Regions from separate parts of the Neoundibacterium parvum genome, predicted to be linked through region 2. Evidence: predicted binding sites of a transcription regulator. Region 2 holds the regulator's gene; the other holds the start of a gene.
The links. Region 2 encodes sigma-54, which starts transcription at its own class of promoters, with help from an activator protein. Its sites were predicted from a motif close to TGGCANGNAANCTGCTTT; they were not measured.

Region 1 (4,775 bases), 520 kb from region 2:
ACGCCATCGATCTTGTGACGCAATAAGGCGTCGGCAATGTTCTTGATCTGTTCGCTGTCGATATCCGGTGCAATTTTGAGGGTGATCGGTACATAGCGCTTGTGCTGGTCGGCCAGTCTTTGCTGCGCGTCCTTGAGTTGTGACAGTAGGGCGTCGAGTTCGTCCGCGCCTTGCAACTGGCGCAGGTTTTTGGTGTTGGGGGAAGAAATGTTCACCGTCACATAGCTGGCGTAAGGATAAACTTTTTGCAGGCAGTGCAGGTAATCTTCGGCCGCGCGTTCTATCGGTGTATCGGCGTTCTTGCCGATATTGAGGCCCAGTACACCTTGTTTGTCTTGATAAAAGCGCGAAGCTTGCACATTGGCGACGAAGGCATCGACCCCGCCATTATTAAAACCCATGCGATTGATGATGGCGTTCGCTTGCGGCAGGCGGAACATGCGCGGCTTAGGGTTGCCAGCCTGAGCGCGTGGCGTTACCGTGCCGATTTCTATAGAGCCAAAACCGAGTGAAGCGAGTGCATCGATATAGCGGCCATCTTTATCCAGACCAGCGGCTAAACCGACAGGATTAGGAAAATCTATCCCCATCACTTGGCGCGTATCTGATGCCGGTTTGTTCACCAGGCGGGTCAGGCCCAGCGCATGGGCGCGTCGCAAGCTAGGCAGGGTCAGATCGTGGGCGCTTTCGGCGTCCATAGAAAACAGAAAAGGTCGAACCAGGGAATACAGTAATTTGGCGGGCATGATGCTTAGTTAGTGTTATTTTAGGGGGAGTATAGGTAAAAAATGGTCTGTCCGCGCAATAAAACGTGGGGGGTTAAAATATACACAGTGGAGTATCTGCTTAGCATAAGCTTACAGCGGCTGCCACTGGCCACGCATTAAGCCGTCTAGCGGTTTAAAATTGGTTTTATACGCCATTTTCGGGCTAGCGGCTATCCAGTAACCCAAATACACGTAAGGCAATGAGAGCTCCTGAGTTTGCTGGATTTGCCACAGCACATTATAAGTGCCATACGAGGCGGTTTCATCCTCGATATCAAAAAAGGTGTAGACCGAGGACAGGCCGTCACTCAAAATGTCGATGATGCTGACCATGCGCAAGACTTGTTGCGCATCGCGAAACTCTACTAGCCGAGTATTGACGCGGCTCTGGAGTAAAAACTGCGCATATTGATCGCGGCTATCGTGGTCCATACCACCGCCCGCATGTCTGTGGTTTTGATATTTTTGGTAGAGCTCATAATGTTCGTGCTGATAGCTTAAGCTCGTCACGCTGGCCACCAGTTCACCATGTTTTTTGTATGCACGCCTTTGGCTGCGGGTGGTTTGAAATTCGTTGACCCGTACCCGCACTGGCACGCAAGCCTGGCAGCTGTCGCAATGCGGGCGGTAGATAAAGATACCACTGCGCCGAAAGCCGTTTTGTATGAGTTCGGAATAGACATCCGCATTGATTAAATGCGCTGGCGTCGCTACTTGCGAGCGCGCCTGTAAGCCATCCAGATAGCTGCATGGGTAGGGCGCGGTGGCATAGAACTGTATGCTGGCGAAAGGCAGATCGTTGAGTTGAGTCATGATAATTGTAAGGCTTGCCTGTCAGTCTTATCATTCGTGGTCGTCAGCATAGTCATCCCTCATACCCTCAGCCTAAGTTGAAAAAATCAAACAGAGAAGTTCTTCAGGGGCTGCCAAACTGCGATGCTCGGCAGCTCGGTAGCATGTTCTATCCAGCGTACAAAATCACTTCTGGCAATCGGGTGCGCACCTAAGGATGCCAGATGGGCGGTCTCTTGCTGGCAGTCTATCATTTCCACGCCATGTGCGCGCAAGAAAAATATCAAATGAGCAATCGCTATTTTTGAGGCATCGCTGACCCGTGCAAACATCGATTCGCCGTAAAACATTTTCCCTATGCAGACCCCATAAGCACCGCCGACTAATTCACCATCTAACCATACTTCAGACGAATGCGCATAGCCTGCGGCATGCAAATCTGTGTAGCCTTTGACGATCTCGGGCGAGATCCAGGTGCCAGCACCATTGCGGCGTGGTGCCGCGCAGGCGCGCATCACCTGTTCGAAAGCAGTATCGAAGCGCAACTCCCAACGCGCATCTTTGGCAGTTTTTCTGATGGTTTTTTTAAGGCTGTCCGAAAGCTTAAACTCAGCCGTCATCAAGACCATACGTGGATCGGTAGACCACCAAAGTATCGGCTGGCCTTCCGAGTACCACGGAAATATCCCATGTTTATAGGCATCTAACAAACGCGCAACCGACAGATCGGCGCCGGCGGCCAGCAAGCCTGCCGCTTCTTGATCTGCGCCCAACGCCTGGCCTACATCCGGAAACGGCGTATCGAGTTCTAACCAGGGAATCATGATCGCCCTAGTGCGTATCGCATGCCGCGCACCAAAAAGGCGCTATATTTTGGTGCAAAATTAAGCTGGGTCATAAGTTGGAAAAAATTAGGTATATAAATCAATGATTTAAATTCGCACTAAATTGGTACATTTATTGCTTTACTAGTGCGTCAGTATTTAGTATTTGCACATTTATCGGGAGATTTTATATGGATGCACACAAAAGTGGCGCGGATGCCTTGTTCATCTTGCTGGGGGCGATCATGATTTTAGCCATGCACGCGGGTTTTGCCTTTCTTGAGTTGGGTACGGTACGCAAAAAAAATCAGGTGAATGCCTTGGTTAAAATTATCGTTGATTTTGCGGTGTCGACCATCGCCTATTTTTTTGTCGGTTACGGTATCGCCTACGGTATACAGTTTTATGCGGGTGCCGAGGTGTTGGTGCAGCGTAATGGCTTTGAATTGGTCAAGTTCTTTTTCTTGCTAACCTTCGCAGCGGCAATTCCCGCCATTATCTCGGGTGGTATCGCAGAGCGCGCCAAATTCTATCCACAATTGATCGCTACCGCCTTATTGGTTGGGGTCTTATATCCTTTCTTTGAAGGGATAGCCTGGAATCAGCGCTTCGGCATTCAAGCCTGGCTCAAAGCCATGTTCTCGGAAGAGTTTCATGATTTCGCGGGCTCGGTGGTGGTGCATGCTTTTGGAGGTTGGGTGGCTTTGCCAGCTGTCATGTTACTGGGTGCGCGGCGCGGACGGTATATGAAAAACGGCGCGATTGCAGCGCATCCGCCGTCCAGCATCCCGTTTTTAGCCTTGGGAGCATGGATTTTGACGGTGGGTTGGTTCGGTTTTAATGTCATGAGTGCCCAGACGCTCGATAAGATGAACGGCCTGGTGGCGATCAATTCTTTGATGGCGATGGTGGGCGGCACCTTGGTGGCGTTGGTCATGGGTAAAAACGATCCTGGCTTTGTGTATAACGGACCTTTGGCGGGCTTGGTGGCGGTCTGTGCCGGATCAGATTTAATGCACCCATTGGGAGCTTTGATGACGGGTGGGATTGCCGGTGCGATCTTTGTCTGGATGTTTACTTGGACCCAAAATAAATGGAAGGTCGACGATGTGCTTGGGGTCTGGCCTTTGCATGGCTTGTGTGGTGCCTGGGGAGGGATCGCGGCTGGGATATTCGGCTTGAAATCGCTAGGTGGCTTGGGTGGCGTCAGCTTTGCCTCGCAATTAGTTGGCACCCTGCTGGGTATCTCGATTGCGCTAGTGGGTAGTTGGCTAATTTACGGCAGCCTCAAAAAACTAGTCGGGATACGTTTGGATCCGGAAGAAGAATTCGAGGGTGCCGATCTGTCTATCCACAAGGTTTCATCTACTGCGGAGCGTGAAACCAGTTGGTAGTGGTGAGAGGGCTTTATTCGCGCATGGCTTGGAACAAGTCATGCGTATGAAGTTCAAAGTTGCCGCCCTGTTTGACCTTGGCTAAATCCGCAAAGAAAAATTTGAGTGTATTGCTTACTGTGGGGAAGGCGATCTCAGTCCAGGGGATTTCTTGCTCACTAAATAGTTGCACCTCTAAGCTCTCAGTGCCGGCAAGGTAATCGAGGTCTAATAAGGTGGCGCGGTAAAACAGGTGGACTTGATTGACGCGCGGAACGTTCAGAATGGAAAATAATTCATGCAGGGCGATGTTTGCACCGGCTTCTTCTTCGGTTTCCCTTTGCGCTGCCTGACTGGTGGTTTCGTCGTTCTCCATGAAGCCAGCTGGCAGCGTCCAATAACCATAGCGTGGTTGTATGGCGCGCTTGCATAATAGTATCTTGATCGCGCCATCTTGCTCCCATACCGGGATTGATCCCACTACCAGTTTGGGATTTTGATAGTGGATGGTCTTGCATGCCGTGCAAACGTGGCGTTCACGGGTATCGTCAGCCGGTATTTCAAGAACGATGGGGGCGGCGCATTCGGGACAAAATTTCATGGTGCGTGATGGTGGCGAAAGGGAGGCCTAAAGTGTAGCACTGGTTCGCAGCAAGTCTGGAGAATCTAAGTTCTACATTGATTACTCCACTCGCTAATATCTCGCAATGTGATAAAGCATTTGCGCAAAGCAGCAAATTCATGTATAGTTCTACTTATCAGACGCGGGGTGGAGCAGTCTGGCAGCTCGTCGGGCTCATAACCCGAAGGTCGTAGGTTCAAATCCTGCCCCCGCAACCAGTTTCATTAAAAAAGCCACGTATTAACGTGGCTTTTTTATTACTCGCACGTATATAATTTTATCTATATCGAAATTCTGGACTACAATCTAGTATCTACTAAATTGATCGACTGTCTTTTTTAATTGTTTGCGCTTATGTATGTGCTAGGCAAACCTTAGTGACAGACTGATCCCTGAG
Region 2 (4,775 bases):
ACTATGTTGAAAGATTTAATTTCATACGTTTGCCAAATAATGGGCAGGCCAATGTCAGCATAGTCGGCGACAAGCTCACTCATTATCCACGCAGCGATGATCTGGAAATCCAACAAGCGCGCATCACCAGTTTTTCCGCGGATAAATCACCGATGTATATCCGTGCCTTGCGCGCAGTAATCGAGCAAAAATCGACACTAACATCGCCCATACGCGAGCATGATCAAATTCATTTACTCGGCGATGTACAGGTCGATAGACCGGCCACCAGCACCTCGAGCTTCATGCAATTGAACACCGACTATCTATTGGTTTTACCAGATGAAAACACCATGAAAACCGACACCGCGGTGACGATGACGACAAGCACATCGGAAGTGCACGCGGTTGGCATGACAGCCGACAACAATACCCAGCAAGTGGAGTTACTTAGCAAAGTAAGAGCGCGTTTCAGTCGCGCCGGCACGTCCCCAAAACCCCAGTCTTAAAGTAAATCAGGAAAAATTTTCTATGTATGCCATCCGCAATTCAGGCCTGAGTTATCTCGGCCAATTAACGATATCGCTGTGTTTTCTGGCGCCTGTAGCTTGTGCTCATGCCGAGAAAGCCGACAGTCAAAAAGAAACCAATATTGAAGCTGAACTTTCCAATTCTGATGGCAAGAAAAACGTCACTACCCTTACCGGCGACGTGGTATTGACGCGCGGCACGCTGATAGTCAAATCGGATCGCGCCGTGATTACCCAAACTGCCGACGAGCACATGAATGTGGTGCTCACCAGTAAACCGGGAAAGCAAAATTTCTTCCGGCAAAAACGCGATGGTGGCGATGATTTATGGGTAGAGGGCGTGGCCGATCGCATCGAATACGACGATAAAACTGAATTAGTCAGGTTTATCTCGAAGGCACGTGTCAAGTATCTAGAAGGCAAAAAAGTCACGCAAGAGCAAGAAGGAGAGTTTCTTTCTTACGATAGCCTCAATGACGTGTTTGTTGCGACAAACAGCATAAACGGCACTCATGTGCCAGGTGCTGGTCGCGTGAAATTGACGCTGCAACCCAAGCTGGCAAAACCAGTCAATCTTGTTACTCCGATCAAATAATATGACTAGTACACTCGTCATTCAGGGTTTGCAAAAACGCTATGGGGCGCGCCAGGTGGTGCGCGATGTTTCTTTAGAAGTGAAAAGTGGCGAAGTAGTCGGCTTACTCGGCCCCAATGGCGCGGGTAAGACCACCTCCTTCTATATGATCGTCGGCTTAGTCCCCTCAGATGCGGGGAAAATCGATATCGACGGCGTTGATATCTCGCGCCTACCGATACACCAGCGCGCCAAACTTGGCCTATCTTACTTGCCACAGGAGGCGTCGGTATTTCGCAAGTTGTCGGTGGAAGACAATATCCGTGCGGTACTCGAATTACAAACCGATGAACACGGAAAATCTTTAAGTAAAGCCGCCATCGAACAGCGTCTCGATGCCTTGCTCAATGACTTGCAAATCGAAGGCTTGCGAGAAAATCCAGCGCTCTCTTTGTCTGGCGGTGAACGCAGACGGGTAGAAATTGCCCGTGCACTGGCAACCAATCCGCGCTTCGTTCTGCTCGATGAACCGTTTGCCGGGGTCGATCCGATTGCGGTCATAGAGATACAACGCATCGTGGCTTTCCTGAAAAAACGCGGCATAGGCGTCTTGATCACCGATCACAATGTGCGTGAAACCTTAGGCATTTGCGACCACGCCTGCATCATTAATCAGGGTGCGGTATTAGCCAGTGGTAGTCCGCAAGAAATCATCAGCAATGAATCGGTCAGGCGCGTCTATTTGGGAGAGCATTTCCGCATGTAGCGGAAATCATTATCGGCATGAAGCAAAGCCTACAGCTACGCACCTCGCAACATCTGGCGCTCACGCCACAATTGCAGCAATCGATACGGCTACTGCAATTGTCTACGCTAGAACTGCATCAAGAGCTAGAAAACTTGCTGATAGAAAATCCCATGCTGGAGCGGGTTGATAATCCTCTCGATAGCGCGGTACGCTTGTTGGCGGACGGCGCTATTGGCAGTACAGAATCACGCTCAGAAACGGAGTTCGGGGTCAGCCCCGTTGATGATCAGAATAATGCAAGTAGCGATTCGGGCGAAGTCTCTGAAGTCAGTAATCCTAGCGACAGTACCAGTCCTAGCGAAACCGACTGGAGTTTTGATGACGCTCCGCAAGGCAGTAAATCCTCAGAAGAAGATGAGGGAAGACCGCAATTAGAAGCGGCGCATATTTCCCTAAAAGAACATTTGCTAGAGCAGATGCGCCTGAATCTGCGTGAACCACGCGATCTGGCCTTGGTGGAATTGGTGATCGATGCTCTCGATGACAGCGGCTATCTGATCGAGAGTCTGGAAGATATTCATTCCAGCATTCCGCTAGAACTCTTGGTCGAACCTGAAGAACTCAATTTTGCCTTGTTTATGGTGCAAAGTTTTGACCCGCCAGGAGTGGGCGCTCGCAACTGCGCTGAGTGCCTGGCGCTGCAGATCAAACGTCTGCCCAAAATCCCTTTCGTCACCCGCCGCCTCGCACTTGCCATAGTAGAAACGCAAATAGGCTTATTTGCGCAACGCGATTTTGCTCGCTTAAAGAAAATTTTTAATTGCGACGATGAAGATTTGCGTGAAGCGCAGGTGGTGATACGTTTGTGCAAACCCAAACCTGGCGCCGAGTTTGCCGCCAGCAGTTCTGATTATGTGGTGCCAGATGTGATCGTCAGCAAATCGGCTGACGGCTGGCAAGTGGTATTGAACCAAGACATCATGCCTAAGCTGCGCGTGAATAGCATGTATGCCAATATCATGAAGCAAAATCGTGGCGATGGCAGCCTTACCCCGCAGTTACAGGAAGCACGTTGGCTGATCAAAAATATGCGACAACGTTTCGAGACTATCTTGCGTGTTTCGCAAGCGATAGTTGAAAGACAACGTAACTTTTTCACACATGGAGCGGTCGCGATGCGCCCTCTTGTTTTGCGCGAAATTGCTGATACACTGGGTTTACATGAGAGTACAATTTCTCGTGTGACCACTCAGAAATACATGCTGACCCCACATGGTATGTTTGAGCTGAAGTATTTTTTCGGTAGCCACGTCGCCACTGAAACCGGGGGAGAAGCATCATCAACGGCGATACGAGCACTCATCAAACAATTGATAGGAGCAGAAAACCAGAAAAGCCCACTCTCTGATAGCAAGATTGCAGACATGCTGGGTGAACAAGGGATGGTCATTGCGCGCCGCACAGTCGCCAAGTACCGCGAAGCCCTTAAAATTCCACCAGTCAGCTTGCGAAAATCTTTGTAAATATTGTTCTTGAAATTTTGCCTTAAATTGCTATATATGATTTAGCTCAAACAGGTTTTTCAGATTGGGCCCATAGTAATAGCGATAGTGTCATCAAGTAACATCACCATAGGAGCGTTTTATGAATCTCACCATCAGTGGTCATCACCTTGAAGTAACTCCTGCAATTCGTGAACATGTACAAAATAAGCTAGAACGTATCAGGCGACACTTCGATCAAGTCATTGATATCGCCGTCACCCTGACGGTCGACAAGCTCCGAGAAAAGGACAAACGTCATAAGGCAGATATTAATCTGCACATCAGCGGTAAAGATATCCACGTAGAAAGTCTGGCGCATGATCTGTATGCAGCCATCGACACTCTGGTAGACAAACTAGATAGACAGGTCATTAAACACAAAGACAAAATTCAGGAACATCCGCATCAAGCGATCAAACATATTCCTGATCCAGCCTCAGTGTAAGACTAGCAACCCGCAAAGGGAATCCAAAACTAGGACGCTCATCAGCGTCCTTTTTTGTTTCCGTCTAGAATCCACCTCCACGACAAGACTGGTTTGTACGCTTCCTTGGCAAGCTGCGCAGCATCGCCCTTTTCCAATCGCCCCCAGATTCATTGTCTATCCAGCTAAAAAATGGATAAAATGACAGTCTCAATTAAGTTAAAAATCACTGCGAAAGCATACGGCAAGTCGAGTTTTTTGTGTTTCAAAAGTAGGCATGCCTGTCGCACACTGTTTATGCGGGTTTCCAGCCTATCTAGCCGGTAAGCCGCATGCAGATTGCGCGACCAGGCAGGCACTCTTGGACTTTCTTATTTCCATCACCTTCGTGGCAAGCCAAATTCTATGAATAATCACGTACAGAGCGTTATACAAAATCGTATCGGTTTCATCACCTTAGATAGGCCAAAAGCCCTCAACTCGCTCTCCTTAGAGATGGTGCGCAGCATCACCGCCCTACTTTTACAATGGAAAGATAGTGAGGAAGTTACTGCGGTCTTTATCCACAGCAGCAGCGAAAAGGCATTTTGCGCCGGCGGCGACATACGCTTTTTTTACGATGTAGGCACCGCCACACCTAAGGGCGACAGTGCCTTGCTGGAAGATTTTTTTAGCGAAGAATACGCCTTAAATCATTTAATCCATTTTTACCCTAAGCCCTATGTGGCCCTGCTAAACGGCGTAGTCATGGGTGGCGGCATGGGCATCGCCCAAGCGGGCCCAGCTTGTCGTCTCAGAATAGTCACAGAACGCACTAAGATGGCCATGCCTGAAGTAAATATTGGGCTATTCCCAGATGTGGGCGGCAGCTATTTTCTGGCGCGTAGCCCGGGAGAAATTGGTACCTACCTAGGAATGACGGGTGAAATCATCAATGCTGCGGATGCACTGTATGCTGATTTGGCAGACGTGTATA

Region 1: the regulator sigma-54 is predicted to act here: its motif matches at 2,509-2,526, upstream of EJN92_RS03050 (ammonium transporter).

Annotation. Positions count from the first base shown of each region.
Region 1 is NZ_CP034464.1:689,276-694,050, reverse strand. Features, by position in the region: gene EJN92_RS03065 (quinone-dependent dihydroorotate dehydrogenase) at 1-746, opposite strand, end outside; gene EJN92_RS03060 (arginyltransferase) at 858-1,580, opposite strand; gene aat (leucyl/phenylalanyl-tRNA--protein transferase) at 1,667-2,383, opposite strand; gene EJN92_RS03050 (ammonium transporter) at 2,575-3,777, shown strand; gene EJN92_RS03045 (NUDIX hydrolase) at 3,791-4,357, opposite strand; tRNA gene EJN92_RS03040 (tRNA-Met) at 4,520-4,596, shown strand.
Region 2 is NZ_CP034464.1:1,214,190-1,218,964, forward strand. Features, by position in the region: gene lptC (LPS export ABC transporter periplasmic protein LptC) at 1-488, shown strand, start outside; gene lptA (lipopolysaccharide transport periplasmic protein LptA) at 511-1,104, shown strand; gene lptB (LPS export ABC transporter ATP-binding protein) at 1,106-1,849, shown strand; gene EJN92_RS05140 (RNA polymerase factor sigma-54) at 1,867-3,354, shown strand; gene hpf (ribosome hibernation-promoting factor, HPF/YfiA family) at 3,476-3,820, shown strand; gene EJN92_RS05150 (enoyl-CoA hydratase/isomerase family protein) at 4,205-4,775, shown strand, end outside.